2 linked regions of the Pseudorhizobium banfieldiae genome follow. The protein of the gene in region 2 interacts with the protein of the main gene of each other region in a pairwise test. Links are inferred from orthologs where the notes say so. Each region holds a gene or a part of one and is shown on either strand. Other genes may lie near its edges. The genes, in order: trkA and ptsN.

The links.
Region 1: the proteins of ptsN (region 2) and trkA interact in binary tests that used the Escherichia coli proteins (3 or more experiments, as listed by UniProt). The link is inferred for Pseudorhizobium banfieldiae from one-to-one orthologs.

What each region holds. Positions count from the first base shown.
Region 1 is NZ_FO082820.1:1,570,573-1,587,843, reverse strand. What follows is about bases 6,192-9,113. They hold trkA (Trk system potassium transporter TrkA), read right to left. Parts: upstream 8,380-9,113; coding sequence 7,003-8,379; downstream 6,192-7,002. Other genes in these bases: ntrX (nitrogen assimilation response regulator NtrX), read right to left, coding at 8,415-9,113; NT26_RS07835 (D-amino-acid transaminase), read right to left, coding at 6,192-6,979. Outside these bases: NT26_RS07875 (nitrite/sulfite reductase), read right to left, coding at 1-288; NT26_RS07870 (DUF2849 domain-containing protein), read right to left, coding at 296-610; siroheme synthase CysG, read right to left, coding at 607-2,043; NT26_RS07860 (deaminase), read left to right, coding at 2,238-2,816; mazG (nucleoside triphosphate pyrophosphohydrolase), read left to right, coding at 2,839-3,663; NT26_RS07850 (YdeI/OmpD-associated family protein), read right to left, coding at 3,688-4,275; GTPase HflX, read right to left, coding at 4,348-5,718; RNA chaperone Hfq, read right to left, coding at 5,763-6,005; more of NT26_RS07835, read right to left, coding at 6,116-6,191; more of ntrX, read right to left, coding at 9,114-9,779; NT26_RS07820 (sensor histidine kinase NtrY-like), read right to left, coding at 9,769-12,039; ntrC (nitrogen regulation protein NR(I)), read right to left, coding at 12,203-13,654; NT26_RS07810 (two-component system sensor histidine kinase NtrB), read right to left, coding at 13,651-14,799; tRNA dihydrouridine synthase DusB, read right to left, coding at 14,796-15,794; NT26_RS07800 (bifunctional 2-C-methyl-D-erythritol 4-phosphate cytidylyltransferase/2-C-methyl-D-erythritol 2,4-cyclodiphosphate synthase), read left to right, coding at 15,971-17,152; NT26_RS07795 (CinA family protein), read left to right, coding at 17,149-17,271. UniProt on the Escherichia coli protein: Part of the constitutive potassium transport systems TrkG and TrkH. May regulate the transport activity of TrkG and TrkH systems. Binds to NAD(+) and NADH.
Region 2 is NZ_FO082820.1:2,075-15,627, forward strand. The notes cover bases 3,911-6,791. They hold ptsN (PTS IIA-like nitrogen regulatory protein PtsN), read right to left. Parts: upstream 5,642-6,791; coding sequence 5,180-5,641; downstream 3,911-5,179. Other genes in these bases: hrcA (heat-inducible transcriptional repressor HrcA), read left to right, coding at 3,911-4,357; grpE (nucleotide exchange factor GrpE), read left to right, coding at 4,445-5,104; hpf (ribosome hibernation-promoting factor, HPF/YfiA family), read right to left, coding at 5,707-6,279; NT26_RS00050 (class I SAM-dependent methyltransferase), read left to right, coding at 6,580-6,791. Also shown: chromosomal replication initiator protein DnaA, read left to right, coding at 1-46; radical SAM family heme chaperone HemW, read right to left, coding at 115-1,299; rdgB (RdgB/HAM1 family non-canonical purine NTP pyrophosphatase), read right to left, coding at 1,300-1,944; NT26_RS00020 (VOC family protein), read right to left, coding at 1,958-2,368; rph (ribonuclease PH), read right to left, coding at 2,381-3,100; more of hrcA, read left to right, coding at 3,275-3,910; more of NT26_RS00050, read left to right, coding at 6,792-7,668; NT26_RS00055 (TrmH family RNA methyltransferase), read left to right, coding at 7,665-8,525; lspA (signal peptidase II), read left to right, coding at 8,522-9,031; NT26_RS00065 (hybrid sensor histidine kinase/response regulator), read left to right, coding at 9,088-10,740; olsB (l-ornithine N(alpha)-acyltransferase), read left to right, coding at 10,841-11,710; NT26_RS00075 (NADP-dependent malic enzyme), read right to left, coding at 11,714-13,553. UniProt on the Escherichia coli protein: Seems to have a role in regulating nitrogen assimilation.

The sequences.
Region 1 (17,271 bases), 1.6 Mb from region 2 along the record:
CGGCCAGTTGAACTGGAGGTTCTGCCGCGTGGTGAAGTGCCCGTAGCCCCGGTCATACGTGCGCGCCACATGCGCCAGCATGCGCATCTGCCTCGCATTGAGTGTGCCATAGGGAATGGCAATCCGCAGCATGTAGGCATGCAGCTGCAGGTAGACGCCGTTCATCAGGCGCAGAGGCTTGAACGCGTCCTCCGTCAGCTCCCCGGAGAGGCGGCGGTTGACCTGGTCGCGGAACTGCTCGACGCGGCCCTTGACGAAGGCGTGGTCGAATTCGTCGTAACGGTACATGATATCCTCAGACTGCGATGAAGGCCGCATCGGCCGGGCGGTAGCCCGCGGCGTATTCCATGGTGGGGCCGGCAGCCCGGATGCGCTCGCGAAGCCGGATCGGCCAGAGCTTGCCATCGACTTCCTGCACGTCAATGACATTGACGTCGACGACGCGGTTGGCGGCGAAGTCCCGCTTGCCGATCGCTTCCAGCGAGGCGACGGCCTCGGCATGGCGGGCGACCAGGGCGTCCTGCAGGTTTTCCACCCAATGGCCATTCGCATCCAGCCATACGGCGATGCCGTCCGTCAGCCTGTTTGCGGTGAGGACCTTGTCCGTCATGCTTCACTTCCCATCCTGGCGCGAGCCGTCGCAGTCCATGCGGACAGGGGCTCGGATCTTTGAAAATTCGCACCGGCGACAGCTTCGCCGATAATGACCATGACCGGACCGGCGAGATCGTCCCTCGCCTCGAGATCCGGAAGTTCCTTCAGGACCCCGTGGAAAAGACGGCGATCGGCGCGGCTGGCATTCTCCACCACGGCCACGGTCGTGTCCGGCGACAGGCCGGCTTCCATCAGCCGGCCGGCGACGGAGGCGGCAACCGTGCGGCCCATGTAGACGGCGATGGTGGCGCCGGACACAGCGAGCCTTGCCCAGTCTGGCAGTACGTCGCCGGTGAGGTCGTGGCCGGTCGTAAAGATGAGCGACGAGGCGACACCACGCAGCGTCAGCGGCAGATCGAAGTCGGCGGCAGCGGCAAAGGCGGAGGTGATTCCCGGCACGATCTCGTAGGAGATGCCGGCCTCGCGGAGAGCAGCCATCTCCTCCCCTGCCCGGCCGTAGACCAGCGGATCACCCGACTTGAGGCGCACCACGCGCTTGCCATCCTGCCCCAGCCGCACCAGCAGACGATTGATCTCGCCTTGGGACTTGGAATGACAGTTCTTGCGCTTCCCAACGGACAGGCGCTCCGCATCACGGCGGCCCATGTCGACGATTGCTTGTGGGACGAGAGCGTCATAGACGATCACATCGGCCTCCATCAGCACGCGCTGGGCGCGCAGCGTGAGCAGATCTTCGGCACCGGGGCCGGCACCCACGAGCCAGACATGGCCTTCGGCCCGGCCCGAGGCGGAAAGCAGGGCATTGGCAGAGCGGCGGGCGCCGGAGACGTCACCTGCATCAACACTGTCAGCGATAGCGCCGGTGAAGAAGCGGCGCCAGAAGATGCGACGCGATACCCCCTTGGGGATCAACCGTTCGACGGAATCCCGGTAGTCAACGGCAAGGGAAGCGAGCCGGCCGAGCGACGGCGAAAGCATCTGGTCGACGCGGGCGCGGATCATCTGCGCCAGCACCGGACCTGCTCCTTCTGTCCCGATCGCGACGGCAACCGGCGCACGGTTGACGAGGGCGGGCGTCAGGAAGTCGCAGAACTCCGGCTGGTCGACGGCATTGGAGGGAATCCTCGCAGCGCGGGCAGCCGTGACAATGGCCTGATCCTGCTGTTCGTCGCCGGTGGCGGCGAAGACGAGAGCGGCACCGTCCACCTGGTCAGCCGCGAAGGAAGTGGCAATGACGTCAAGCTTGTTTGCTGCGAGATAGTCCCGGTAATCGGGTTCCGGATCCTCGGCATAGGCGACGATGTTTGCATCCGTATTGCGCAGCAGCCGGACCTTGGCGAACGCCTCGTCGCCGTTGCCGAAGACAGCAACGGTCCTACCGCTGACGCGGAAGAATGTCGGGATTGTTGTCAGACGTGTGATGGACATGACGACCTTTTCGAGCTTGGCTTCACAATATCACCCATCGCACCCTGGGACAGAAGAAACCGATATGCGAGTTGCGTGGCGTGCGAACATTTCTGTTCTCGCTCGCCTGCCATCTTGAGTAAAAGCCACCGATACCCGCAGGCGCCGGCGGTGATTCCGCATCCGTCCGGCGGCCCGTCCCTAAGGAAGAAGCCATGTCCCTTGTTGCCCGCCTCCTCAACGTCATTGAGAATGACATCCTGCCGCTGACGGAGGCCGGCGTGGCGGCCGGCAACAAGGTGTTCGGCGCGGCGATCCTTCGCAAGTCGGACCTGTCGCTGGTGCTCGCCGAGACCAACAACGAGATGGAGAACCCGCTCTGGCACGGCGAAGTGCATGCGCTGAAGCGCTTCTACGAACTGGGCGAAAAGCCTCACGCCAAGGACCTGATCTTCCTCTCCACCCATGAACCCTGCACCATGTGCATGTCGGCGATCACCTGGGCGGGCTTCGACAATTTCTACTATTTCTTCAGCCACGAGGATTCGCGCGACGCCTTTGCCATTCCGCATGACCTGAAGATCCTGAACGAAGTCTTCGGCCTTCCACCAGGCGGCTACCGGCGGCAGAACGCCTTCTGGCATTCCCATGCGATAGCGGACCTCGTTGCGGTGGAGGATGAGCCGAGGCGCACGGCCCTGCTTGATCAGTCGCGAAAGATCCGCGCCGCCTATGACCGGCTCTCCGGCACCTATCAGGCCGGCAAGTCCGGCAACGCGATCCCACTCCGCTAAGTCCCGCTCAGGAAGAAACCCCATGGAAGCTTCACGCGACATCTCTCGCCTGATCGAAATCATGAAGGCGCTGCGCGATCCGCAAAGCGGCTGCCCCTGGGACATCGTGCAGACCTTCGAGACGATCAAGCCCTATACGATCGAGGAGGCATACGAGGTGGCCGACGCCATCGAGCGTAAGGACCTCGACGACCTGTGCGAGGAGTTGGGCGACCTCCTGCTGCAGGTCGTCTACCACGCACAGATGGCCGAGGAGGCCGGTGAGTTCTCCTTCGGCGACGTCGTCCATGCTGTGACCCGCAAGATGATCCGCCGCCACCCGCATGTCTTCGCGATCTCGGACGTCGATACGCCAGACGCCGTCAAAGTCCAGTGGGACGAGATAAAGGCGGAGGAAAAGCGCGAGCGCGCCGAGCGGCGGGCACGGCGCGGGATCGAGGAAGACTTCAAGGCCGGTTATCTCGGCAGCGTGCAGCGAAGCCAGCCGGCGCTGACGGAAGCACTGAAGCTGCAGCAGCGGGCGGCGAAGGTCGGCTTCGACTGGTCGGAGGCCGAGCCGATCCTCGACAAGATCGAGGAGGAGATCGGCGAATTGCGCGAGGCGCTCCGCGGCGGACAGAAGGACAAGGTGAAGGACGAACTCGGCGACCTCATCTTCGCCCTGGTCAACATCGGCCGCCACGTCGACGCCGACCCGGAGGATGCGCTACGCGGCACGAACACGAAGTTCCGGAGTCGGTTCAGGCACATCGAGACAGAACTTCAGAAATCAGGCGAGACGCTAGAAGCGGCGCCGCTGGAGCGGATGGAGGAGCTCTGGCAGGCGGCGAAGTCGGGAGAGCGGTAGCCGGAAGACGACTGCGAACCAGCTCTACCGGTCGTGCATCCCTTTGCCCGCCAGGATTCGGCTGCGATGCTTGTCGATGCGTGCGCGACGCGTCTGCGACTGCTTGGCCTGCGAGAAATGGAGGACATAGCCGCGCCGGCGGCCGGGCGTCAGGCCTTCAAAGGCAGCTTGCAGTTCAGGATCCTCCTCAAGGGCGGAGACGAGTTCCTCTGGATAATCGAGATCATCCTTCGGCATGTCGACCTTGGCAGCCGCGCGCTCCAGTTCCATCGCCTCGGAAACAAACGCCCTGATCGTCTTCTCCTGGCCGGCAATCTGCGCGGTGTCGGTGAAGCGGAGGATGCGCGAGGACCGGGAATTTTCTCCGGGTGCGATGAGGATTTTCTCAGGGTCCTTCAGGAGGACGCCCTTGAAGAAGCCGAGCGTGGCCGCATCCTTGAAACCCCACAGCAGCGCGACATTGCCGTCGTCGACGGTGTAGCAGGGGGAGCTCCATTTGAACGTTTCGACTAGCCCGCAGTCCAGGAGGATCTTTCTCAGGGCGAGGAGTTCCTCGTGCCAACGCTCCTGATCGGAGAAGAAGGCATCGATCTTCCGCTCGTCATCGCCCATGGTGCTCCTCCCACCCATGAATAATGTTTTTCAGAACGCTTCAACCGAAGGCATGGGCGACACCGCCGCGGATCACCGCTCCCAGTCTTCCTTCTCGGGTCTCGGGCCGTTGCCAAGCCGGCGCTCGAGCGCTGCCGCTTGGCTTTCGGAGAGCCGCACGTCAAGTTCGACCGAACCGTCCTCCTGGTCTCGGCGCTCGTCGACGATCGCGTTCTCGTAGACCCAGGAGACGAGCGCCAGCTTGTCTGCCGGTATCGCGACCGTGGTTTCGGTCAGCACGCCGGACAGCCGGCGGGCGATCTCTGCCAGCAGCGCATCGACGCCCTCGCCGGTGATCGCCGACACGGCCATGATGTTGTCGCGGCCGCTTGCCCGTTCCGCCATCGCATCATGGGCCTCGGGATCGAGGCGGTCGATCTTGTTCCAGACCTCGATGATCCGCGCCTCCCGCTCCTTCTCGTCGATCCCGAGATCGGACAAGATGCGCATGACGTCTGCAGATTGCGCGGCGTTGTCAGGATCGGACATGTCGCGGACATGCAGGATGAGGTCGGCTTCGAGCACCTCTTCGAGCGTGGCGCGGAAGGCTGCAACAAGGTGGGTCGGCAGATCCGAAATGAAGCCGACGGTATCGGACAGGATGACGGTACGTCCGTGCGGCAGCTTCATGCGGCGCAGCGTCGGATCGAGCGTGGCGAACAGCATGTCCTCGGCGAGAACACCGGCACCGGTGATGCGGTTGAAGAGGGTCGACTTGCCGGCGTTCGTGTAGCCGACGAGGGCAACGATCGGATGCGGCACCTTTCGGCGCTTTGCGCGGTGAAGCTGGCGGGTCCGCACCACCTGCTCCAGTTCGCGTTCGAGCTTGACGATGCGCTCCTGGAGCAGCCGCCGGTCGGCCTCGATCTGCGTTTCACCGGGACCACCCATGAAGCCTGCGCCACCGCGCTGCCGCTCAAGGTGGGTCCAGCTGCGGACAAGGCGACCCTTCTGGTAATTCAGATGGGCGAGATCGACCTGCAGCGTGCCCTCCTTGGTGGAGGCGCGGCGGCCGAAGATTTCCAGGATCAGACCGGTCCGGTCGATGACCTTGGCGTTCCATTCCTTTTCGAGATTGCGCTGCTGTACCGGCGTCAGCGGATGGTCGACGATGACGAGGCCGGCGTCGTGCTGGTCGAGCAGCGCCTTGATCTCGCCGATCTTGCCCGTTCCCATAAGAGTGGCCGGGCGGGGCTGGGAGACCTGCACGATCAGGCCCTGCACGACTTCGAGGTCGATCGCCCGGGCAAGGCCGATGGCCTCCTCAAGGCGTGCCTCCTCCGACCGCTGGGGTGCGGGTGCAGCCTCAGGCTGTGCTGCACGGGAGGCGCGGGCGTTCTTCAGCACCGGCACGAGCACCACGGCGCGCATGTCGTCCCGGCGACGGTCGGTCTCCGGGATCATCGATTCATTCGAGGTGTCGCGATGTTTAATCAGCTACTGTCCTGTCAGGCCGCGTTTTCTTCGCTCTCGAACATCTGCATCGGCTGGCCGGGCATGATGGTAGAGATCGCGTGCTTATACACGAGTTGCGAATGGCCGTCACGGCGCAGGAGAACGCAGAAATTGTCGAAGGAGGTGACAACGCCGGTCAGCTTCACACCGTTGATAAGAAAAATCGTCAAAGAAATCTTTTGCTTACGGACAGTATTAAGAAACAGGTCCTGCAAGTTCTGAGAACGTTCCGCCATAGCGCCGCTTCTTTCTTTTTTGCCGGCATCCTGCCGGGATGATCTGATCACATTTCAGAGAAATACGGGAAGCGCCCTCGTGCTTCCATCCCCCAATGAAATCCTCGTTATCAAATCGGCGTCTTTTCCGCAATGTGCAAAAAGGCACCACGCAGGGCGGCGGCGACGCTGCCCGGATGACCGTTGGCGATGGTCCGTCCGTCGACGGCAACTACCGGCACACACGAGCCCGTCGCCGAGGTGAGGAAGACTTCGCGCGCCGCGAGCATCTCCTCGACCGTGAACTCACGCTCCTCGACGGGGACCGAGAGGCTGGCGGCCACCTCGAGGACTGTCGTGCGGGTGACGCCGCGCAGGATCCCGTGCTCGGCCGGGCGGGTCACCAGCACGCCGTCGGCGCTGACGATCCAGACATTCGAGGAGGCCGCCTCGGTGACCTTGCCCGCGGCATCGACGAAAATGGCGTCCTGGGCGCCGGCATCCTTAGCCTGCTGCTTGACCAGGACATTGGGAAGAAGGCCGACCGTCTTGATGTCGACGCGGTCCCAGCGGTTCTCCGGCACGGTAATCACCTTGATGCCCGTCTCGTAGCGCGCCCGGGCCGGCTGCGGATCGACGGATTTTGCGGTGATGGTCAGCGTCGGGGAAGTGCCGGCGGCCGGGAAATAATGGTCGCGACGGGCGACCCCGCGCGTGACCTGCAGGTAGAAGAGACCGTTCCTGACCCGGTTGCGGCGGAGGACTTCCCTGATGACGAGCTTCAGCGGCTCACGCGCCATCGGACTTGCCATACGCAGTTCGCGGAGAGACCGGTCGAGCCGGTCGAGATGCCGGGTCAGGTCGATGATCAGTCCGTCGCGAACCTCGCAGACCTCGTAGACACCATCTGCGAACTGGAAACCGCGATCCTCGATGTGGATGGCAGCGTCGGAGTGGGGAAGGTAGCGGCCGTTGACATAGGCAATTCTGGACATGGGCTAGCCGATCCGATCGATGCTCAGAAATATTGAATGGAGACGCGGAACATCTGCTCGACATTCTTGACCGCCGCCGCGGTGGAGAACAGCACGACGCGATCATGCGCCTTGATCTTCGTGTCACCGCTTGGGCGGATGACGGTACCGCCGCGATAGATCGCGCCTATGCGGATGCCATCGGGCAGGTCCAGTTCGCGGAAAGGCTTGCCGACCAGCGGTGACGTCTCGAGTGCCTCGGCCTCGATTACCTCCGCCGAGCCCTGTTGCACGGCGTAGACGGAGCGGATGCGTCCCTTGCGAACATGCTGGAGCACACGGGAAATGGTGACGGCGCGCGGGTTGATCTGCGCGTCGATGCCGAGGGACTGCGTGACCTTGTTCAGCGAGGAGCTGTTGATCAGCACGAGGTTCGACTTGCAACCGAGCGACTTGGCCATCACCGCCCCGAGGATGTTGATCTGATCGCTGTTGGTCAGGCTGACGAAGAGGTCCGCGTCCTGGACATCCGCCTGCTGCAGGATGTTCTGGTCGAGGGCTGAGCCATGCAGGACGACCGCGTTGCGCAATTGCTCGGAAATGGCGGCGGCGCGCTCGCGATCGGTCTCGATGATCTTCAGCCTGGTTCTCGGCTGGAGTTGTTCGATGGTGCGTGCGACATAGTGGCCGATGTTGCCCCCGCCGGCGATGATGATGCGGCGCGCTTCCTGTTCCTCATGCCCGAAGAGACCCAGCGTACGACGCACGTGGTCACGCTGGCAGATGACATAGGCGAGATCTCCCGCTTCCAGTTGGTCCGCCGACCGGCTGACGGCCAGCCTGCCATTGCGGTAGATGCCGACAACGGTCGCCATCAGGTCGGGGAAGAGCTGGCTCAACTGCTGGAGCGGCGTGTTGAGGACGGGGCAATCCTCCATGCACTCGATTGCCAGCATGGCAATCGTGTCCTCTGCAAACCGGACGATGTCCGTCGCGCCTGGGAAGGAAATGCGCCGCAGCACCATCTTGCCGACCTCGATCTCCGGCGAGATGGTCACATCGATCGACATGTTCTGGCGGCTGAAGAGATCCGAATATTCCGGTGCCAGATAGCTCTGGGCGCGGATTCGGGCAATCTTGGTGGGGACGCTGAACAGAGCCTGGGCCACCTCGCAGGCGACGATATTGACCTCGTCGTAAAGCGTCACGGCGATGATCATGTCCGCCTGTTCGGCGCCGGCCTTGGCCAAAATGTCGGGATGCGCCCCGTGCCCGACATAGCCCCGCACATCCAGCGTCTCGGTGATCGCGTTCACCAGCGAGGCGGACGTGTCGATGACGGAGACGTCGTTGTCTTCCTGGGACAGGCGCTCGGCAATGCCGTATCCGACCTGCCCCGCTCCGCAAATAATAACTTTCATGGGGTTTCTTTCATGGCTGCAGGCCCGAGACTGGCCTAGACGCCGAGGGACTTGAGCTTGCGATGCAGGGCCGACCGTTCCATGCCGACGAATTCCGCCGTCCGCGAAATGTTGCCGCCGAAGCGGTTGATCTGCGCGATCAGGTAATCGCGTTCGAACATTTCACGGGCCTCGCGGAGCGGCAAGGTCATGATGTGGTGATCGCCCTGGGAGGAAATCTTCGGGAGCATGTCGCCGAGGTCGGTCGGCAGCATGTCGGCCGAGATCACGCTGTCGGGGCTGTCACCTCGCGCCAAGATCATCAGCCGCTCGATATTGTTGCGGAGCTGACGGATATTGCCGGGCCAGTCATGGGCCTGCAGCACCGCCATAGCGTCTTCGCCGATCCGGCGAGTGCGAATGCCGGCCTGTTCAGAAATCTGGCGCATGAACATGTCGACCAGAAAGGGGATGTCCTCGCGCCGCTCGGCCAGCGCCGGGACCTTCACCGGCACGACGGCGAGCCTGTGGTAAAGATCCTCGCGGAAGATGCTCTCGGCGATCAAGCTCTCCAGATTGTAAGCGGTCGATGAGATGATCCGTACGTCCACCTTGACCCGCTTCGAACCTCCGACCCGCTCAAACTGCTGGTCGACGAGGACACGGAGGATCTTATTCTGCGTCTCGCGCGGCATCTCGCCTACTTCGTCGAGATAAAGGATGCCACGATGTGCCTCCTCCAAGGCGCCGATCTTGCGCTGCTGGCCAGGGCCGCCCTCGGTGCCGAAGAGAGCGATCTCCATCCGGTCTGGCGTAATTGTCGCCGCATTCAGGGCAACGAACGGACCGTTGGCGCGGGACGACTTGCGGTGGATCATCCGGGCGACCAGTTCCTTTCCGGAGCCGGACGGGCCGAGAATCATGATGCGGCTGTTGGTCGGCGCGACCTTGTCGATGGTCTGGCGAAGCTGGGACACCGCAACGGAGGTGCCGACGAGTTCCACGGCGTCACCGGTCCGCCGCTTTAGCTCGCTGACCTCGCGCTTCAGCTTCGAGTTCTCCAGCGCCCGCTCGGCGATCAGGATCAGCCGGTCTGCCTTGAACGGCTTTTCGATGAAATCGAAGGCGCCGCGCTTGATCGCCGACACGGCGGTCTCGATGTTGCCGTGACCGGAAATCATCACGACGGGCAGGTCAGGATGCCGGTTCTTGATCTCGTCGAGCAGGGCGAGGCCGTCGAGCTTGGAGCCCTGCATCCAGATGTCGAGAAAGACGAGCCGTGGCACACGATCGGAGATGGCGGCCAGCGCGCTGTCGCTGTCATGCGCCGTCCGGGTCTCGTGACCCTCGTCGGAAAGGATTCCGGAAACGATCTCGCGGATGTCCACCTCGTCGTCCACGACCAGAATATCAGACGCCATATGCGAGTTCCCTATCAGTTTCAGTTCCGGTCCCGCCCGCTACCATGTGCGGCAGCAGGACCCTGATCATGGCACCGCGGCCATGATCGAACTCAGGGGGCGCATCATGCAGTTCAATCTGCCCCCCATGCTCCTCGATGATCTTCTTGACGATGGCCAGGCCAAGTCCCGTGCCCTTTTCGCGCATCGTCATGTACGGCTCCAGAATCTGGTGCCGGTTCTCCGCCGGAAGCCCGCTGCCGTTGTCGATGATGTCGACAACGAAAGTATCGCGGGCCGGTTCGTAGTTCGCCCTGACCCAGACCTTCCGCCCTTCGCGCTCCTGATCGCCCGGCACGGCCTCAATGGCTTCCACCGCATTCTTGACGAGGTTGCCGAAGGCCTGGCCGAGCATGCGCGCGTCGAACATTCCGACCAGGGGCTCGTCGCCCAGTTCCCGCAGAAACTCCACGTGGGTGGTACCCATTTCCCTCAGGAAGACCGCATCGCGCAGAATGTCGCGCAGATCCGTCTGCTCCTTCGCCGGCTTCGGCATCCGAGCAAAGGAGGAAAATTCGTCCACCATGCGTCCGATATCCCCCACCTGGCGCACGATCGTGTCCGTGCACTGGTCGAAGACCGCCCGGTCATCGTCGGCGATCTGCTTGCCGTAGCGGCGCTTCAAGCGCTCGGCCGAAAGCTGGATCGGCGTCAGCGGATTCTTGATCTCGTGCGCGATCCGACGCGCCACATCTGCCCAGGCGGTCGACCGCTGGGCGATGACGAGGTCGGTGATGTCGTCGAGCGTAATGACATAGGAATCGCGAGAGGTGCTCTGCTCTTCCCGCGTCACCTGGACGCTCAGCGTCCGCTCCTTGCCGCCCCGCATCAGGTTGACCTGCTTGCGGAAGTCGTTACGGGCGCGGGAGGCAGCCTCCGAAAGGACGCTGTCGATCTCCGGCACGACTTCGGAGAGATTGCGCCCGATCAACCGCTCGGCCGACAGACCCAGGAACGCCTCAGCGGACGGATTGACGATGGTGATCCGCCGGTCGTCCTCGACGCCAATGACGGCAGCGGTCACGCCCGAGAGAACCGCCTCGATGAACCGCCGGCGATCGTCCACCTCATCCTTGGCCTCGAGGATCTCGTCGCGCTGGCTGCGAATCTCGGAAATCATCTTGTTGAAGGTGCGCGACAGGCTGCCGACATCGCCATCGGCCGCCCGTACCGGAACGACCACGTTCAAGTCTCCCGTGGCGACGCTGTCGGCTGCGCTGATCAGAAGCCGGATGGGACGAACGATCCGGTCGGCAACGGCGATGGCTGTCCATATGGCCGCCAGGAGGACGATCAATGCGAATCCGAGATAGACGATCGCAAACGCGAACTGCAGCGATGCCCGGCCGGCCTCCATGGCCTGGTATTCGGCCGTATTGTCCTCCATCAGGCGCATCGCGGCCATGACCTTCGGATCAACGGCGCGAATGGTGTAGAGGAATGTCCCCGGAAACGCATCCAGCTTGATGATGGCGCCGACGAGATTGGTGACGCCCGGCGGGATCAGCGTCGGCTGCCCTGCGGCCGCCTTTTCCAAAGCATCCTTGGGTATGGCCGGGAGCGGGCGCTCCGTCGAGATGTCGGCCTGGGCGATCGCCGCCCCGTCCTCCCGAACGAGGAAGGCGCCCAGGAGCCCCCTGCCGCGTGCCTGGCGGGTCATCAGGTCGACGAAGCCGGTGCGGTCCAGATAGAAGGTGGCGCGATTGCGCTCGAGGTCATTGGCCATCGAAACCGTCTGACCCTGCAGGTAGCTCGCATTCTCCATCATGTAGGCCTGCGCCACCTCGGTGGAGGACCGGACAATAGATTGCGTGCGGATGGAGAACCAGCGGTCGAGGCCCGCGCTCAGCGTGATGCTCGCGAACAGTGCCACAAGCACCGCAGGCGTGATCGCCACGATCGAGAAAAGCGCAACGACACGGATGTGAAGACGGGCGGCCGCCCGTCCCCGGTTGCGCGCTCTCAGGAGCCGGCTGAGCTCCCGACCAATGAGATAGAGAAGGCCGACAACGAAGATGCCGTTGAGAACGGCGGAGGCGATGACCACCGGCGTGGTGGGGGCGATCGGCGTAAGGCCGAGCAGGACGAAGAGCGTCAGGATAGCGCAGAGAAGCGCCCCGCCGGCAAGCAGGAGGCCCGGCAATGCGAAGGATGCGCGACGGTCCTGGGCATCAAGATCCGATCCGGCTTCTTCCGCGGGCGAAAAGACGCCCTCGACCATTGCTAAACTCCTTGCGCGTGCGAGATCAGTTCGCTGCCGTCAGCGCCGCACCCGACTTCCTGTCTACCCGCGAGCGCAATGCCCGCATCAGCGAGATTCGTTGCCAATAAGCAACGCAATGTGGCGAAAGTGCAACGGAAACCCGTGGAGAGTCAATCAGGGTTCATGCACTGCGCGCGCTGCGATAGACGGAGACGCCAAGCTCCCTGATCTTCTTGCGCAAGGTGTTCCGGTTGAGCCCGAGCAGATCGGCTGCCTTTATCTGGTTGCCGCGGGTGGCGGTCAAAGCCGCGAGGATCAGCGGGTATTCCATCTCCCGCAGTACGCGCTCGTAGAGGCCAGGCGGCGGCAGGCTGTCACCGAAGCTGGCGAAATAGGAGCGCATGTTCTCCTCCACAGCCTGAGAGATCGACAGCGCCTCGCCGCGCGGTCCGAGCTTTTCCATCGGGCTGTCGGGCGTGTCCGAGCGCAATTCGGCGTCGATGATCTCGCGGGTGATGACGTCCTGCGGGTAGAGCGCCATCAGCCGGCGCATCAGGTTTTCAAGTTCGCGAACGTTGCCGGGCCAGGCATAGGCCTTCATCGCATCGAGCGCCTCGCTATCGAAGCGCTTGACGTCCAGCCCTTCCTTTTCGCCCATCTGCATGAAGTGGCGAACCAGGTCGGGAATGTCCTCCGCCCGGTCACGCAAGGGCGGCAGGCGCAGCGGGACGACGTTCAGGCGGTAATACAGATCTTCGCGGAAGAGGCCCTGATTGATGAGTTGCTTCAGGTCTTTGTTGGTGGCGGCGACGATGCGGACATCGGTGCGGATCGGGGTGCGGCCGCCGACGGTCGTGTACTCGCCCTGCTGCAGGACGCGCAGGAGACGCGTCTGCGCGTCCATCGGCATGTCACCGATTTCGTCGAGGAAGAGCGTGCCGCCCTCGGCCTGCTCGAAGCGACCGGTCGAGCGCGCCTGCGCGCCGGTGAAGGCGCCCTTCTCATGACCGAAGAGTTCGGACTCGATCAGGTCACGCGGGATGGCGGCCATGTTGATCGCCACGAAGGGGCCGTTGCGGCGCTTGCCGTAGTCATGCAGAGCCCGGGCGACGAGTTCCTTGCCGGTGCCTGATTCGCCGGTGATCATCAGCGTCAGATCCGTCTGCATGAGGCGGGCAAGGACCCGGTAGATCTCCTGCATGGCGGCGGAACGTCCGACCAGCGGCATGCCATCCTGCGTGTCATCCTCCAGACGGGCAGGCTTCTTCTTCGGCTCGGCCAATGCGCGGCCGATGATGGCGATCAGTTCGGTGAGGTCGAAGGGCTTGGGCAGATAGTCGTATGCCCCCTTCTCCGACGCCTTGATGGCCGTCATGAAGGTGTTCTGGGCGCTCATGACCAGCACCGGCAGGTCGGGACGCGCCTTCTTGATGCGCGGCAGCAGGTCGAAAGCATTCTCGTCCGGCATGACCACGTCCGTCACCACGAGATCCCCCTCGCCCGCCGAGACCCAGCGCCAGAGGGTCGCGGCATTGGAGGTGATGCGGACGTCGTAGCCCGCACGCGTCAGCGCCTGGTTGAGTACGGTGCGGATGGCCGCGTCGTCATCGGCGACAAGGATGGTGGCAGTCATTGGGCTTTTCCTGTCATTCTATGGGCAGCATCTTGCTCCAGCGCACTCTCCTCCTTGTGCATCGGCATCAGGACACGGAACACGGTCCGGCGAGCCTGGCTGTCGCACTCGACGATGCCGCCATGGGCGCCGATGATCTTGGCCACCAGCGCCAGACCAAGGCCGGAGCCGTTGGTTTTTGTGGTGATGAAAGGGTCGAAGAGGTCCGGCAGCAGGTCGGCCGGGACGCCAGGGCCATTGTCGATCACGCAGAATTCCAGCGGCAGGGAGATCTTCTCCCGAGACCCGGCGACGGAAAGGCGGATGCCGGGACGGTAGGCCGTGGTGAGCATGATCTCGCCGTCGGCCTGGTCGCCGATGGCCTCGGCGGCGTTCTTCACCAGGTTGAGGAAGACCTGCACCAGCTGGTCGCGATTGGCGTGGACCGGCGGCAGCGAGGGATCGTAGTTCTCCGAAAACCTGATGTGACGGCCGAAGCCCGCCCGGGCAATCGCCTTCACGTGGTCGAGAACCGAATGGATGTTGAGGGGCTGCCGGTCCACCGGCCGCTCATCGGAAAAGACCTCCATGCGGTCGACGAGCGACACGATGCGGTCCGTCTCGTCACAGATCAGCCTGGTCAGCGCCCGATCCTCGCTTTCGACCGAGGTTTCGAGCAATTGTGCTGCCCCACGGATGCCCGAGAGCGGATTCTTGATCTCGTGCGCCAACATCGAGGCGAGGCCGGTCACCGAACGGGCCGCGGCGCGATGGGTCAGCTGCCTGTCGATCTTGTCGGCCATGGAGCGTTCCTGGAACACGACGACGACAGAACCGGGCTCGCTGACGACCGGAGCCACATAAAGGTCCACCAGTTTTTCCTGACCGAGCCGCGGCGACGACAGATCGACCCGGTACTCGTTGACAGGCGCCCTGCGCTCCCGAACCTGGTCGATCAACGCCAGGAGCGGGCTGCCGAACGGAATGAGCGTCGCGATGTCATGGCGGGCGAGTTGCGCGGCACTGGCTCCGAAGAAGGATTCGGCCTCCCAGTTCGCGAAGGCGACGTGCCCGGCAGGATCCACGAGGATCACCGGGTTCTGAACGGAATTGAGGACGGCGAGCGCCAGCGCATTGTCCCCCGACGGCGGCTGGGGCTTGTTCATGCGGCCTCCCTCGCGGTCGGCTCTGCCTGGACCTGCAGCGCCTGCATCATCTTCTGCATGACATCCTCTGGATCGGTGGATCGGAAGATCGCGGCCTTGTCCTCGACGGGAAGCGACGGCGCCAACCGATCGATGTACCAGCCAAGGTGCTTGCGGGCGTGCCGCAGCCCGGCTTCCCGTCCGTAGAAGGCAAGCATCGCCTCGTAGTGTTCGGCGACAATCTCCCTCTGCTGCTCGCGAGAGGGAGGCGGGTGGTCGGCGATTGCTCCGACATGCCAAGGCCTTCCCTGGGCGCCACGGCCCATCATGACGGCATCGGCACCGGAGGCGGCGAGGATCTCGCGCGCATCCGCGGGAGATTGAACGTCGCCATTGGCGATGAGCGGCACGGAGATCGCCTCGCGCACCGCGCGAATGGCGTTCCAGTCCGCCCTTCCCTCGTAGAACTGCATGCGGGTTCGACCGTGTATCGTGACAAGCCTGACGCCGGCCTCCTCCGCCTGACGGGCGATCTGCGGCGCGTTGATCGAGTTCCCGTCCCACCCGAGACGCATCTTCAGGGTGACCGGCACATCCACCGCCTTCACCGTCGCCTCGATCAGCGAAAGGGCCAGCACGGGATCACGCATCAGCGCCGAGCCGGAAAGGCCGCCGGTTACCTTCTTGGCGGGACAGCCCATGTTGATGTCGATGATGTCCGCCCCGTTGTCGGCCGCGATACGGGCGGCCTCGGCCATCCAGTGCGGCTCGCGGCCGGCGAGCTGGACCATGTGCGGACCAAGTCCGGCGCGCTTCAGGCGGGCCCAGGATTCACCGCGGGACATGGCAAGCTCGCGGCTGGCGATCATCTCGGTGACGACCAGTCCGGCGCCCCATCGCCAGGCAATCTCGCGAAACGGCAGGTCGGTCACCCCGGACATTGGCGCCAGAACCACCCGGTTCCTGATGGTGACCGGTCCGATGCTGAGGGGAGTGGCAAGATGCGGAACAGGCAAATGACAATCTTTCGGGCACGCAGTATTACTGCATCATTTTTAGCCACTCTCTTCGCCTTCCACAAGAGCAATCGTGTGGAAAGAAGAACGGGGCGGGCGGCTGGCAAAACGCCTTGTGAGTCTATAGTCATCCCCTGTCAATCGAATGTGTCAGTTGAGCGTGAGCCGCCCTCATCATGAATATCGGGATCGTCATTGTCGCAGCCGGACGTGGGGAACGGGCAGGATCTGCAGAGGGACCGAAGCAGTATCGCAGGATCGGCGGCAGCGCCGTGATCGCGCACACGCTGAAGGCCTTCCTCGATTGGTCGAAGGCCGGACCGATCGTCGTCGTCATCCATCCGGATGACAAGCTCCTGTTCGAGGCGGCCGTCAGCGGCCTCGCCATGGAACGCGTGACGACGGTCACGGGAGGCGCGACGCGCCAGCAGTCGGTCCTTGCCGGCCTGCAGGCGGTCGCGGCGCTGGAGGCGACGCATGTGATGATCCATGACGGCGCCCGTCCCTTCGTCGACCGGGCGCTGCTTGATCGCATCGCTGCCCGGCTGGAGGCGGGCGACGACGCCGTGCTGCCTGCCCTTCCGGTCACGGATACGCTCAAGCGGGTCACGGAGGGGCGCGTAGTCGAGACCATTTCGCGGGAGGGGCTTTATGCGGCCCAGACCCCGCAGAGCTTCAGGTTGGCGACAATTCTTGCGGCACATGAGAGGGCAGCTGCCCAGCGTAGCGACTTCACGGACGACTGTTCCATCGCCGAGTGGGCTGGGGTTCCGGTTGCCATCGTGGAAGGCTCTCCGGAAAACGTGAAACTGACAGTAAGGCGGGACATCATTATGGCGGACGAGAGACTTTCGGCGGCGGCACTTCCGGACGTGCGGACCGGCAACGGCTATGACGTGCACCAGTTGGAGCCGGGAGACGGGGTCACGCTGTGTGGCGTGTTCATCCCACACGACCAGAGGCTGAAGGGACATTCGGATGCCGATGTCGGACTCCATGCGCTGACCGATGCGCTGCTGGCGACCTGCGGCGCCGGTGACATCGGCGATCATTTCCCGCCCTCGGACCCCCAGTGGAAGGGTGCGCCGTCGAAAATCTTCCTGGCGCGCGCCGCGGAGATCGTTCGCGAGAATGGCGGCACCATCTTGAATGCGGACGTCTCGCTGATTGCCGAAGCGCCGAAGATCGGCCCCCACCGGCAGGCAATGCGCGAGACGATGGCCGATATCCTCCGGATCGACCTCGAGCGCTGTTCGGTCAAGGCCACCACGAACGAGCAGATCGGCTTTGTCGGTCGACGCGAGGGCATCGCCGCCATCGCGACGGCAACAGTCGTGTATTCCGGACGCGGGTCATGAGTCTCTTCCCCGCGGATATCGGACGGGCGGCGAGCCAAGTCATCGCTCTTTACCGCGAACACCAGCAGATGCTGTCCACGGCCGAATCCTGCACCGGCGGGTTGATTGCCGGCGCCCTA
Region 2 (13,553 bases):
CGAAGTGGAGCTTCTGAAGCGGCTGATCAACGAGAACAATGCCTGATCAAGATAGGCCGGCAGAGATGCCGGCCTTCTCGTTTATCCGGCAGGGGCCGGTTGCTGTCCAAATCCCTAGCAGGCCAGATCCGCGACCACGGCGTCCAGGATGAGCATTCCCTTAGGGGTGCAGCGCAGCCTCGAATTGCCAAGCCGTTCGATAAAGCCGTGTTCCAGTAAGGTCTCCTCCCGTGCGGGATCGGGATCCCGGCCGGACAGTTGCTGCCAGCGGGCAAGGTCGACGCCCTCGGTCAATCTCAGCCCCATCAACAGCAGTTCGTCGGCCTGCTCGTCGCGGCCGAGGTCCTCCTGGTCCACAAGGCCGTGTCCCTGTTGCTCTACGAGTTCCAGCCATGTCTCGGGACGCCGTTCGGTCGCTGTCCCGATCTTGGCCGCGCCGCGTGTGAGGCGGCCGTGTGCTCCCGGCCCGATCCCCGCATAGTCGCCATAGCGCCAGTAGGTGAGGTTATGGCGGCTTTCGGCGCCCGGTCGGGCATGGTTTGAAACCTCATACGCCGGCAGTCCGTGACGGGCGGTGATCTCCTGCGTCGCCTCGTAGAGGTTCGCAGACTGATCGCCGTCGGGCACGACAAGCTTGCCGGCCTTGTGAAGGCCGTAGAACGGCGTGCCTTCCTCGATGGTGAGCTGGTAGAGCGAGAGGTGGTCGACGGCATAGGAGATCGCCTGCTCGAGCTCGGCCTCCCATGCCTCGACCGTCTGCCCTGGACGGGCATAGATGAGGTCGAAGCTCATGCGGGGAAAGATCTCCCGCGCCAGGCGGACCGCCTTCAGCGCATCGGTCACGTCATGGAGCCGGCCCAGAAATTTCAGGTCGGCATCGTTGAGGGCCTGCACGCCCAAAGACACGCGGTTTACGCCTGCCGCCCGATAGCCGCGGAACCGCTCCGCCTCGACGCTGGACGGATTGGCTTCCATGGTGATCTCGATCCCATCCGGCACATGCCAGTACCGGGCAATGCCGTCGAGGACTGCGGCGACCGTGCCCGGCTCCATCAGCGACGGCGTTCCGCCGCCGAGGAAGATACTGGTAACGGTCTTCGGCCCGCTCATCTGACGCATGGTGGCCATCTCCCGCAGGAAGGCGGCGGTAAAGCGAGGCTGGTCGACAGGCTGGTGCCGGACATGGCTGTTGAAATCGCAGTAGGGACACTTCGCCGCGCAGAACGGCCAATGCACATAGATGCCGAAGCCGGGTTCCCCGGTATCGGGCAGAAGGGGCGCGTCGGGGTTGAACGGCACTCAGCTCTCCAGGCAGGTTTCCACGAAGCGCTTGAATGCGCGGGCGCGGTGCGAAAGCGCATCGGAACCCCCGGGCTTCCAGCCGTGCTTTTCTTCCGAGCTCATCTCGCCGAAGGTAGTGTCATAGCCCTTCGGCTGGAAGACCGGGTCGTAACCGAAGCCCTTGTCTCCCCGGGGCGGCCAGACGACGCTGCCCTCGACCTCGCCACGAAAGAACTCCGTATGGCCATCCGGCCAGGCAAGGCAAAGCACGCTCACGAAACGGGCGGTGCGCTGCTCGGCGGTGGTCGCCCCGCGCTCTAAGAGCGCCTTCTCGACCTTCTCCATAGCCATGATGAAATCGCGGCTGCCGTCCTCGCGCTCTGCCCAGTTGGCAGTGTAGACGCCCGGTTGCCCATCGAGTGCATCGACGACGAGGCCGGAATCGTCGGAGAGCGCCGGAAGGCCGGATGCCGTGGCGGAGGCCAGTGCCTTGATAGCCGCGTTTTCCTCGAAGGTCGTACCGGTCTCGGCCGGCTCCTCCAGCGCCAGTTCAGCCGCAGATTTCGCGCTGAAGCCGAACGGAGCAATGAGCTCGGCGATCTCGCGGATCTTGCCGGCATTGTGGCTGGCGACGACGATCGTCCTGGTGTCGAGTTTGCGCATGTTCCTGATTTCCTCAGCCGATGGACCAGAGGCCCGGTTCGGCGCATTCGAGACTGTTGCCCGCCGGATCGCGGAAGTAGATCGACCGGGCGCCGTTCGGCCATATCACGTCGCTCTCGATCGCGACGCCTGCCTTCTTCAGCGTGTCGGCGACAGCGTCGAGATTGCTGCGGGCGACCCGAAAGCAGGCATGGCCTGCACCTGTCGCGCCATGTGGCGGGACTTGCGGCCCGTTCTCGGCAGGCGGCTTCACCGTCTCGTCCGGATTGAAGACAAGCAGCACGCCTTGCCCGCACCGGAAGAAGACATGGCGGTTGCTGGCCCGGACGATCCGCTCCAGTCCCAGGATGCCGCCGTAGAAACCCTCTGCCGCATCGAGATCTTCGGCATAGAGGGCGGTCTCGAGCATCCCTTCGATCAGCATCGCGCTCTCCGGTCAGGCAGTGATGGCCTGCTTCTGAAGTGCCACCAGTTCCTCGGTCCCCGCCTTCGCCAGCGCCAGCAGTGAAAGGAACTCTTCCTGGCTGAACGGTGCACCCTCGGCGGTTCCCTGTACCTCCACGATACCGCCCGTGCCGGTCATGACAAAATTGGCATCCGTTTCGGCGGCGGAATCTTCGAGATAGTCGAGGTCGATGACCGACTGTCCAGCGAAGATACCGCAGGAGATCGCCGCGACGTGGTCCTTCAGGACCTTGTCGAGCTTCGTCATCGAACGGGCTTCCATCCATTTCAGGCAGTCGTGCAGAGCAATCCAGCCGCCCGTGATGGCAGCGGTTCGCGTGCCGCCGTCCGCCTGGATGACGTCGCAGTCGATGGTAATCTGCTTTTCCCCAAGCGCGCTCAGGTCCACCACGGCGCGAAGCGAGCGGCCGATCAGGCGCTGGATTTCCTGGGTGCGCCCGCCTTGCTTGCCGGACGCAGCTTCGCGCTTCATCCGATCACCGGTCGCGCGAGGCAGCATGCCGTATTCGGCCGTCACCCAGCCCTTGCCGCTGTTGCGAAGCCATGCCGGAGGCTTCTCCTCAAGGCTCGCGGTGCAGAGGACGTGGGTGTCGCCGAAGCGGACGAGGCAGGACCCTTCCGCATGTTTCGAGAAGTTGCGCTCGAAGGAAACCTTGCGCATCTGGTCGGTTTTTCTGCCTGAAGGCCGCATGTCATGCTCCTGAGAATTTCCTAGGCGTTCTACGGACGTCGCCCGGCATTTGCAAAGGAAAAGGGGCAAGGCGTGTCTCGGAGCGGTCCCGAAGGCGCGCAGAACTTCCGTATGGCGAAGACCGCGCCGGATCACTATATTCCACCCAGACAAACCGAGGGCTTCAAGGGAACGATGGGATTGATGGAACGAAGGGAAAGCGGCGCGGTGCTTGACGACCGTTCGCGTGAGATCTTCAGACGCATCGTCGAAAGCTACCTTGAAACCGGAGAACCACTTGGTTCTCGAAATCTTTCCCGCCTCCTGCCTATGTCGCTGTCGCCGGCATCTGTCCGCAATGTCATGAGCGATCTGGAAGAGCTCGGCCTCATTTATTCTCCACACGTCAGCGCAGGTCGATTGCCGACCCAGTCCGGCCTGCGCTTTTTCGTCGATGCCTTCATGCAGGTTGGTGATCTCTCGGAGGAGGAGCGGACGAGCATTGAACGCCAGATCCGCCCGGAGGACCGCGACCGACCGCTTGAGAGCCTGATGCACGATGCCAGCCGGATGCTCTCCGGTGTCTCGCGCGGCGCCGGCATCGTCGTCACCACCAAGAGTGATCCTATCCTCAAGCATGTAGAGTTCATCCGGCTGGAGCCGACCAAGGCCCTGGCGGTCCTGGTAGGCGAACATAACCAGGTCGAAAACCGGATCATCGACCTGCCTGCGGGAGTGACCTCCTCGCAACTGACAGAAGCCGCAAACTTCCTGAATGCTCATCTGACGGGCCAGACTCTCCTTGAGCTTCGCGCCGAACTCGAGAGGCTGAAGACGCAGGTTCAGACGGAGTTGACCGCGCTGTCGCAGGATCTCGTGCAGCGCGGCCTGGCCGTCTGGTCCGGGACGCGCGAAGACGGCAAGCCGAACCAGTTGATCGTACGCGGGCGCGCAAACCTGCTCGAAGGAATGACGGGTCTCGACGATCTGGACAGGCTGCGCCTGCTCTTCGACGATCTGGAGAAGAAGGACAGCCTCATCGAGATACTGAACCTTGCCGAAAGTGGGCCGGGCGTCAGAATCTTCATTGGGTCGGAGAACAAGCTCTTCTCGCTCTCGGGCTCGTCCCTGATCGTCGCGCCCTACAGGGATCAGGAAGAACGCATCGTGGGGGCCGTCGGCGTGATCGGCCCGACACGGCTTAACTATTCGCGGGTCGTCCCGATGGTCGACTATACCGCCCAGCTTCTGGCGCGCCTGACCCGGAAGCCACGATAACACCCCATTCTCGGACCAGCCTTGATTTTTGAGGTCCAAACCTCGATATCGGGCACGACTTTGTGAACTAAGATACCGGAGATGGTCATGACCGACGAGACAAAGAAAACCGGACCTGACGCGGGCAAGCACGAAACCGCCGCGGAAAATGCTGCCGAGGCTGTGGCATCGGGGCAGCAGGATCAGGAGACGGTTGAGGGTGGTGAATCTCGGATCGCCGAGCCTGATCCCATCGAGGCAATCAGGGCCGAAAATACCGATCTTCGCGATCGTTTCCTGCGTATGGCCGCCGAGATGGAAAACCTGCGTCGTCGTACGGAACGCGATGTGAAGGACGCGAAGTCCTATTCGGTCGCCGCCTTCGCGCGTGACATGCTGGCCGTCTCCGACAATCTCCGTCGGGCGATCGATGCCGTCCCGGCCGAAATTCGTGCCGCGGCCGACCAGAGCCTGACCTCGCTGCTCGAAGGCGTGGAAATGACCGAACGTTCGATGCTGTCTGCGCTCGAACGCCACGGCGTGAAGAAGATGGACGCCGAGGGCCAGAAGTTCGATCCCAACTTCCACCAGGCCATGTTCGAGATCCCCAATCCCGAAGTGCCGAACAACACCATTCTCCAGGTGGTTCAGGCGGGTTACACGATCGGTGAGCGTGTCTTGAGGCCTGCCATGGTTGGCGTTTCCAAAGGGGGGCCGAAGGTCGAAGGGACCACCGCCCCCGGCGAGAGCGAAACGACGAACGGCTGACAACCTCTCCGTAAACGCAAAATAGCCGCCCGCTGCCATAGGCGACGGGCGGCTATTTCAGTCTCAGTTCTGTTGTCAGGCGGCGGTTGCCTGTTCCTGGTTCAGGAAGGCGTAGATCGCCGATGCCGAATCCGTCTGGCGAAGCTTCGCGACAAGTTCCTGGTCGCGCAACACGCGGGCGATCCGCGAAAGCGCCTTAAGGTGGTCTGCTCCGGCCCCTTCGGGAGCAAGCAGAAGGAATACAAGGTCGACGGGTTCATCGTCGAGAGCCTCGAAGTCAACGGGCGTTTCAAGTCGCGCGAAGACACCGCTAATGGACGAAATACTGTTAAGCTTGCCATGCGGAATGGCCACGCCGTGACCGACGCCGGTTGAACCCAACCGTTCCCGCTGCAGAATGACGTCGAAGATCTCCCGCTCGGCAACCCCGGTGAGCTTGGAGGCCCTGGAGGCCAACTCCTGCAACAGCTGCTTCTTGGAATTTACTTTCAGGGCGGGAATAATCGCATCTTGCTGTAGCAAATCTGCCAAAGCCATTCTCTTCTTCCTTTTTACCACCGCAAGGTGGAGGGAGCGTCGTCGCCGACGCTCTCCCAGAATCGTTAGCCTTTGATATTGGTGGAGTCGATCCAGCCGATATTGCCGTCGTTGCGGCGATAGACGATGTTCAGGTCTTCCTTGCCGGGGCTCCGGAAAAGCAGGACCGGCTCGTCCGTCATGTCCAGGGCCATGACAGCGGTAGCGACCGACATCGTGCGCAACTGCTTGGAACTTTCCGCCACGATGGTGGGCGCGAAATCCTCTGGCAGTTCCTCGTCTTCTTCCGGAATGGCATCCATGACGGTGTAGGCGATCTCCTGGCCGTTGCCGTGGGAACCGCCATGATGGTCCTTCAGCTTGCGCTTGTAGCGCCTAAGGCGCTTCTCGATGCGCTCTGCGGCGGCATCGAAGCTCAACTGCGGATCGTTAGCCTGGCCTGCTGCATGCAGGACAATGCCGGTATCGAGATGTATCTTGCAATCGGCTGAGAAACGCGATCCGGATTTCTCCACGATCACCTGACCTGCGTACCCCCCATCGAAGTACTTGGCGACAGCCTCGCCGATCTGGTCCTCGATCCGCTGGCGGAACGATTCACCGATCTCCATCTGTTTACCAGATACACGCACACTCATGGATTGGTTCCTTCTTATCGTGACTTGCGTGTTTCAGTCTACGCCAACCATCCACCTCATCCAAGCGCTTCACGCGGCACCGGGATGTTTTTAGGAGGCATGGCGAGTGGGTAAGGGTGCTTGCTTTTGTCCGTTGCAATTGCGGCGGGCTTCTACGCCTGTGGACCTCTAAAGTCAACGCATCCCTAATGGACGCCCCAGAGTAGAAGGTCTCCGGTGACCCTCGCCGGCTCTAAAGCCCTTTGCCAACTGCCGGGGCAATTGCTATTTGCAGCGAAACGTCAACCGATCGGATGTGCAGTGAAAAACAGGGAAAAACGCACGGAGCGGAGACCCGGCACGAGCGGCAGCCCGCGTTCCGCGCGCCCCCGTCCCGGCGGGCCGGCAAAGGGAGAGCGCGAGGGAGGATCTGTCGCTGGCGGCCGAGCGGCGGCCGAGCCTGCGCCACAGCGGCCTCTTATCCAGCGGGTCGGCGAACGCCCGTCTGAGCGCGTGCCGGTCATACTCGAGTCACGCGGCGCCGGGGACTTTCACCTGATCGACAGCGGCAATGCGTTGAAGCTCGAGCAATATGGGCCTTATCGGATCGTGCGGCCGGAGGCGCAGGCGCTCTGGCAGCCGTCGCTCCCCCCTTCTGTCTGGGAGAAGGTCGATGCCGTCTTCACCGGAGATACGGACGAGGACGGCATTGGACGCTGGCGCTTTCCGAAGGAGGCGCAGGGAGAAACCTGGCCCCTGTCGCTGCTTGGCGTCGATTTCCTCGGCCGGTTCACCTCTTTCCGCCATGTCGGCGTGTTCCCGGAGCAGATCGTCCACTGGGAGTGGATGAAGCAGCAGGTCGAGAGTGCTGACCGCCCGCTCAAGGTGCTGAACCTCTTCGGTTATACGGGGGTTGCCTCGCTTGTCGCGGCAGCTGCCGGCGCCGAGGTCACCCATGTGGACGCATCGAAGAAGGCGATCGGTTGGGCTCGCGAGAACCAGGCCCTGTCGCGCCTGGAGCGGGCGCCGATCCGATGGATTTGCGAAGACGCCATGAAGTTCATCCAGAGGGAGGAACGGCGAGGCAACCACTACGATATTATCCTGACCGATCCGCCGAAGTTTGGCCGCGGTCCCAATGGCGAAGTCTGGCATCTGTTCGATCACCTGCCCCTTATGCTGGACGTCTGCCGCGAGCTGCTCTCTCCGCGCGCTGTCGGTCTGGTGCTGACCGCCTATTCGATCCGGGCGAGCTTCTATTCGATCCACGAACTGATGCGCGAGACGATGCGCGGCGCGGGCGGTGCCGTGGAATCGGGAGAACTGGTCATCCGCGAAACGGGCATCGACGGCGGTGCTGTCGGTCGTGCCCTGTCAACCTCCCTATTCAGCCGCTGGGTGCGCGAATGAGCAATGATCACCACAACGAGGGTTCTCGGCGCGTCGGCCAGGTAAAGGAGGTGACCAGCCTCTCAAACCCGATCGTCAAGGATATCAAGGCGCTCAGCAACAAGAAGGATCGCGAGCAGAGCGGGACCTTCATGGCAGAAGGGCTGAAGCTGGTCATCGATGCGCTGGAACTGGGCTGGACTATCCGGATCCTCGCCTATGCGAAGGCCGCCAAGGGAAAGCCTCTGGTGGAACAGGTAGCTGCCCGCACCATCGCCAAGGGGGGGCTCGTGCTCGAAGTCAGCGAGAAGGTCCTCTCCTCCATCACGCGTCGAGACAATCCGCAAATGGTGGTCGGCATTTTTGAGCAGCGTTGGACACCGCTTGACGACCTCCGGCCGAGCCAAGGGGTGACCTACGTGGCCCTCGATCGCGTCCGCGATCCGGGCAATCTGGGCACGATCATCCGCACCGCGGACGCGGCCGGTGCCTCTGGCGTGATTCTGGTCGGGGAATGTACCGATCCCTTCTCTCTGGAAACCGTCCGCGCCACAATGGGATCCGTTTTCGCAGTCCCGCTCGCCAGAGCTACCACCGAGGAGTTCTTTGCGTGGCAGAAACGTTCGGGGGCCCAGGTCGTCGCAACCCATCTCGCCGGCGCGGTTGACTATCGGACAGTCAATTATGAAAAGAAACCGACGGTCCTGCTGATGGGTAATGAACAATCAGGTCTTCCCGAGGCACTGGCGAAGTCCGCCGATCGACTGGTGCGCATCCCACAGCAGGGCAGGGCAGACAGCCTCAATCTTGCGGTCGCGACGGCGGTCATGCTCTTTGAGGCCCGCCGTCATCTCCTGAAGCTGGAGGACGCCGGATGATCGTAGCGACTGCTTCCAGGTTCTCACGTCCGCTCGTCGCCGTAGTGCTTATCGTCATTGCCGTCGTGCTGGATCAGGCGGTCAAGCTTGCGGTCGAAGCCTATCTGCCGCTGGAAGAGGCGGTTCCTATCCTGCCGATGCTGGCGCTCTACCGGACCTACAATCTCGGCGTCGCCTTCTCTCTCCTGTCGGGAATGGAGAGGGAGTTCATCATCGGCATGCGGGTCGTGATTGTCGCCTTCGTGCTCTGGCTCTGGCGCCGCACGCCCGGGGAACGTGGTTTCGCCCATCTCGGATTCACTCTCATCGTCGCAGGCGCGATCGGCAACCTGATCGATGGGTTCGTCTATGGCCACGTGATCGATTACATTCTCTTCTATACGCAGACCTGGTCTTTCGCCGTCTTCAACCTTGCCGACAGTTTCATATCGATCGGGGCTGCCCTGGTCATCCTGGATGAGCTTCTGGGGTCGCGGAAGGCTGCCCGCGCCAGCGAGAGCGAGTAGAGATTTGTTAGCTTTGCAGGTGCAATGTTCGGGGAAACTGTGCCGGGCCATTTCCGATGCGTTTCCCCTTTGCCACCTTGAAGGATCGCCTGCCGCGGCTGCGTGACAGCTGCTCGGTCTTTATAGATCGCATTTCCGGCAGGCGGCTGCGTGACGCAGAAGCGGAGAGCGCCGCAAAATCCCGCCAGATTGCCACGGTCGTGCACGAACTGCGAACGCCGCTGAACGGCATCCTCGGCATGACCCATCTTCTCGGACAGACGCGGCTTACCGCCGAACAGCAGAACTATCTGAGCGGCATCCGCCAGTCGGGGCATGCGCTGGTCCAACTCGTAGAAGATCTCCTAGACTTCTCGACGCTCGAAGCGGGACGCTTTCGCCTCAACAACCGGACCGCTAGCATCCGTCAGCAGATCGAGACGGTCGTGGAAATGCTCGCACCGCGCGCGCATGAGAAGGGCATAGAGCTCGCCGCGACGGTTGCTGCAGACGTACCGGAACTGCTTGAGTTCGATCCCGCCCGTCTTCGGCAGGTGCTTTTCAACGTGATCGGCAATGCCGTGAAGTTCACGGAACGCGGCGGCGTCCTGATCAGCGTCCGCGCGGACGGTTCGGACGTCGTCATCGCCGTCGCCGACACTGGTCCCGGAATGGATGCCGATGCCCGGATACGGCTGTTCCGCGAGTTCGAGCAGATGGGTAATGCGGCCCAGCGCAGTGGCGGAACAGGTCTCGGGCTTGCGATAGCCCTTCACATATTGCGGGAACTCGGCGGCAACCTCTTGGCGGTGAGCGAGCCTGGCCTGGGCACCACCTTCACGGTCCGTTTCCCGCTGACGCTTGCCGAGGATGCGCCGGCGGGCGCTACTCGGCGAGGAAGCTTGCTGGAGCGAAATCGGGTCCTGTTGCTGGCACCGGCCGGGCCGGCGGCCACGGCAACCGTTACGACGATCGAAACGCTGGGGGGAACCTGCCGCCATGTCGAGAGTACGGCGGATGCAGCCGAGCTGCTCAACGGTGATCTAGCACTGACGCCCTTTACCGATCTGATTGTCGATCATCGGCTGGCGGCCCAGCCGATAGATAGCCAGATGAGCGGTCCGCTGCACCGCATCCTCCTCGTCAACCCGGAAGAGCGGGCCTCGCAGCCGCAGGAGCTGTATGACGCTTGGCTGATACGGCCGCTGCGTGAGAAATCGCTGATCGATGTCCTGTCCGGCCGCCTCAGGGGCTCTCGGAGCCGCGACGAAGCAAACCTTTCGGCCGGATCGACAACCGAAGCGATGAACTCACCTGCAGTGTCGAGGCTACATGTCCTTGTCGCAGAGGATGATCCCGTCGGAGCGAAACTGGTCAGCGCTGCTCTGAGGAAAGGGGGCCACCGCGTGGATGTCGTCGACAATGCAAGATCGATTCTCGATCATGCCGCGATACCGGACGGTCGCCCCGATGTCATTGTCACCGACCTTCACATGCCGGGTATGCCCACGATGGAGGCACTGGCTGAACTGCGGCGGCATGAAGCTTTGAACACTCTTTCAGCCACGCCGGTCATCGTGCTTTCCGGAGATGCTTCAGGACAGTCGCTGGTCGGTTCGGAAGCACTCGGCATAAGCGCGCGGCTCGGGAAGCCGACGGACCCTCAGCATCTGCTGCAACTGGTCGAACAGTTGGCCTCGCGTAAGGTGGCGCCAACGGAACTGCATTGACGGGCGGCTCTGCCCCAACCTATTGTGACACCCATTGTCATTTTTCTGTTGCGGGAAGATGATTATACGGCGGTGAGTTGAACCTGTGGGGCAAATCACCATGGCGCTAGACCTTCTGAAGCATGACGTGAACGCGAACCCCAGCCAGACTCTGGTTCAGCAGCCGGCCGAGGAGATCCTTGGACGGATCGGCAGTCTGGAAACGCGGCTTGCGCGGACGGCGCGTGAAGTGGATGCGGCACAGGCCGTCCGCTACCGCGTGTTCGTGGAGGAGATGAAGGCACAACTGCCCCCAGAGGCGATGCGCCTTCACCGTGACATCGATACCTTCGATGCCATCTGCGACCATCTCCTCGTCATCGATCTTGCCATCGAGGGTGAGATCGAGGACCAGATCGTCGGCACTTACCGCCTGTTGCGCCACCAGGTGGCCATGTCCCATGGCGGCTTCTACAGCGCCTCGGAGTTCGAGATCGAGCCGTTGCTTGCGCGTCATCCCGACAAGCTGTTCATGGAACTGGGTCGCTCCTGCGTCCTGCCGGCCTATCGGACGAAGCGGACAGTGGAACTTCTCTGGCAGGGCAACTGGGCCTATGCGCTGAAGCACGGCATGGCTGCCATGTTCGGCTGCGCCTCCTTTCCAGGGATACATCCGGAGGAGCATGCCCTGGCGTTGTCTTTCCTCCAGCACAATGTGAGTGCGAAGGGCGAATGGGCCGTAGCGGCACGCCCGGACCTGCGCCGGGAGATGGACCTCGTGCCGCCTGAAGGGATAGACACGCGCAAGGCGCTGGCGGCCATGCCGCCGCTGATCAAAGGCTATCTCCGCCTCGGCGCAATGATTGGCGACGGCGCGGTGGTGGATGCGGCCTTCAACACCACCGATGTGCTGGTCGTGTTGCCGATTTCCGCGATCTCGAACCGCTATATCAACTACTATGGCGCCGATGCCGGACGTTTTGCCAGCTGACCGCTAACTCCCCGCGTTGTAGGCGGCGATCGCCGCCATGTTCACGATGTCGGAATCCTTGGCGCCCATCGACGTGATCTGCACCGATTTGTCGAGCCCAACCAGAAGCGGGCCGATCACGGTCGCCGCGCCCAGTTCCGCCAGCATGCGGGTCGAGATAGATGCCGAATGAATGGCCGGCATCACCAGGACATTGGCCGTGCCGGAGAGGCGGCAGAAGGGATACTGCTCCATTCGCTGCGGATTGAGTGCGATGTCGGCGGCCATCTCACCATCATACTCGAAGTCGACACGGCGACGGTCGAGGATCTTGACCGCCTCCCGCACACGCTCGGAGCGTTCCCCGGTGGGCTGGCCGAAGGTCGAATAGGCGAGCAGGGCGACGCGTGGCTCGTAGCCCATGCGGCGCGCAACCCGGGCAGCTTCGACGGCGATATCCGCAAGCTCCTCCGCCGTCGGCATGTCGTGAACCGCCGTATCTGCGACGAACACCGTCCGGCCGCGGGACAGGGCGAGCGACACGCCGATGACGCGGTGGCCCGGTTTGGTGTTGATGCAGCGGCGAATGTCCTGCAGCGCCGTTGCATAGTTCCGGGTCGTGCCTGTGACCATTGCATCCGCGTCACCGACGGCAACCATGGTCGCGGCGAAGTGATTGCGGTCGTTGTGGATCAGGCGCTGCACGTCCCGCAACAGGAAGCCTTTTCGCTGCAGGCGCTCGTAAAGATAATCGATATAGGCGTCCACACGCGTCGAGATGCGTGCGTTGACGATTTCGATGTTCGGCCGTTCGAGGTCGATTCCTGCCTTCTCCGCCGTCGTTCTGATGACGTCATCGCGCCCGAGCAGGATGGCAGTACCGAGTTGGTGATGGGCAAAGGAGACAGCCGCCCGCATCACCTGCTCCTCCTCGGCCTCGGCGAAAACGACACGTTTGGGGAGGCGGCGCACGCGCTCGTAGATACCTTGCGTCGTCGCTGCGATCGGGTCGCGCCGAGCCGACAACTCTCGCGCATAAGCGGCAAGGTCCGGAATATTCTTTTGCGCAACGCCGCTTTCCATCGCGGCTTCTGCAACCGCGACCGGAATGGCAGAAATCAGCCGCGGATCGAAGGGCACGGGGATGATGTACTGGGATCCGAATATCGGGCGGTTGCCCTGGTAGGCGGCCGCGACATCGTCCGGCACGTCCTCGCGCGCCAGACTTGCCAGCGCCCGGACGGCGGCGATCTTCATCGCATCGTTGATCTGTGTGGCCCGCACGTCCAGCGCACCACGGAAGATATAGGGAAACCCGAGGACGTTGTTGACCTGGTTCGGATAGTCGGAACGGCCGGTCGCCATGATCGCGTCGTCGCGGATGCGGGCCACCTCCTCCGGCGTGATCTCCGGATCGGGATTGGCCATGGCGAAGATGATCGGCCTGTCGGCCATCGAACGGATCATCTCCTCGGAGAAGGCGCCCTTCTGCGAAAGCCCGAACACGACATCCGCACCGTCCATCGCCTCCGCCAGCGTCCGCTTGTCCGTCTTGGCGGCATGAGCGGATTTCCACTGGTTCATTCCCTCGGAGCGGCCCTGGTAGATGACCCCCTTGGTGTCGCAGAGGATGATGTTGTCCGCGTTGAATCCCATGGCCTTGATAAGCTCGACGCAAGCGATCGCAGCAGCACCGGCGCCGTTGCAGACGAGCCGGGTATTTTTGAGGTCCCGCCCAGTCAGTTCCAGGGCATTGACCAGGCCGGCGGCAGCAATGATCGCGGTCCCGTGCTGGTCGTCATGGAAGACGGGAATGTCCATCATCTCGCGCAGGCGGCTCTCGATGATGAAGCATTCGGGCGCC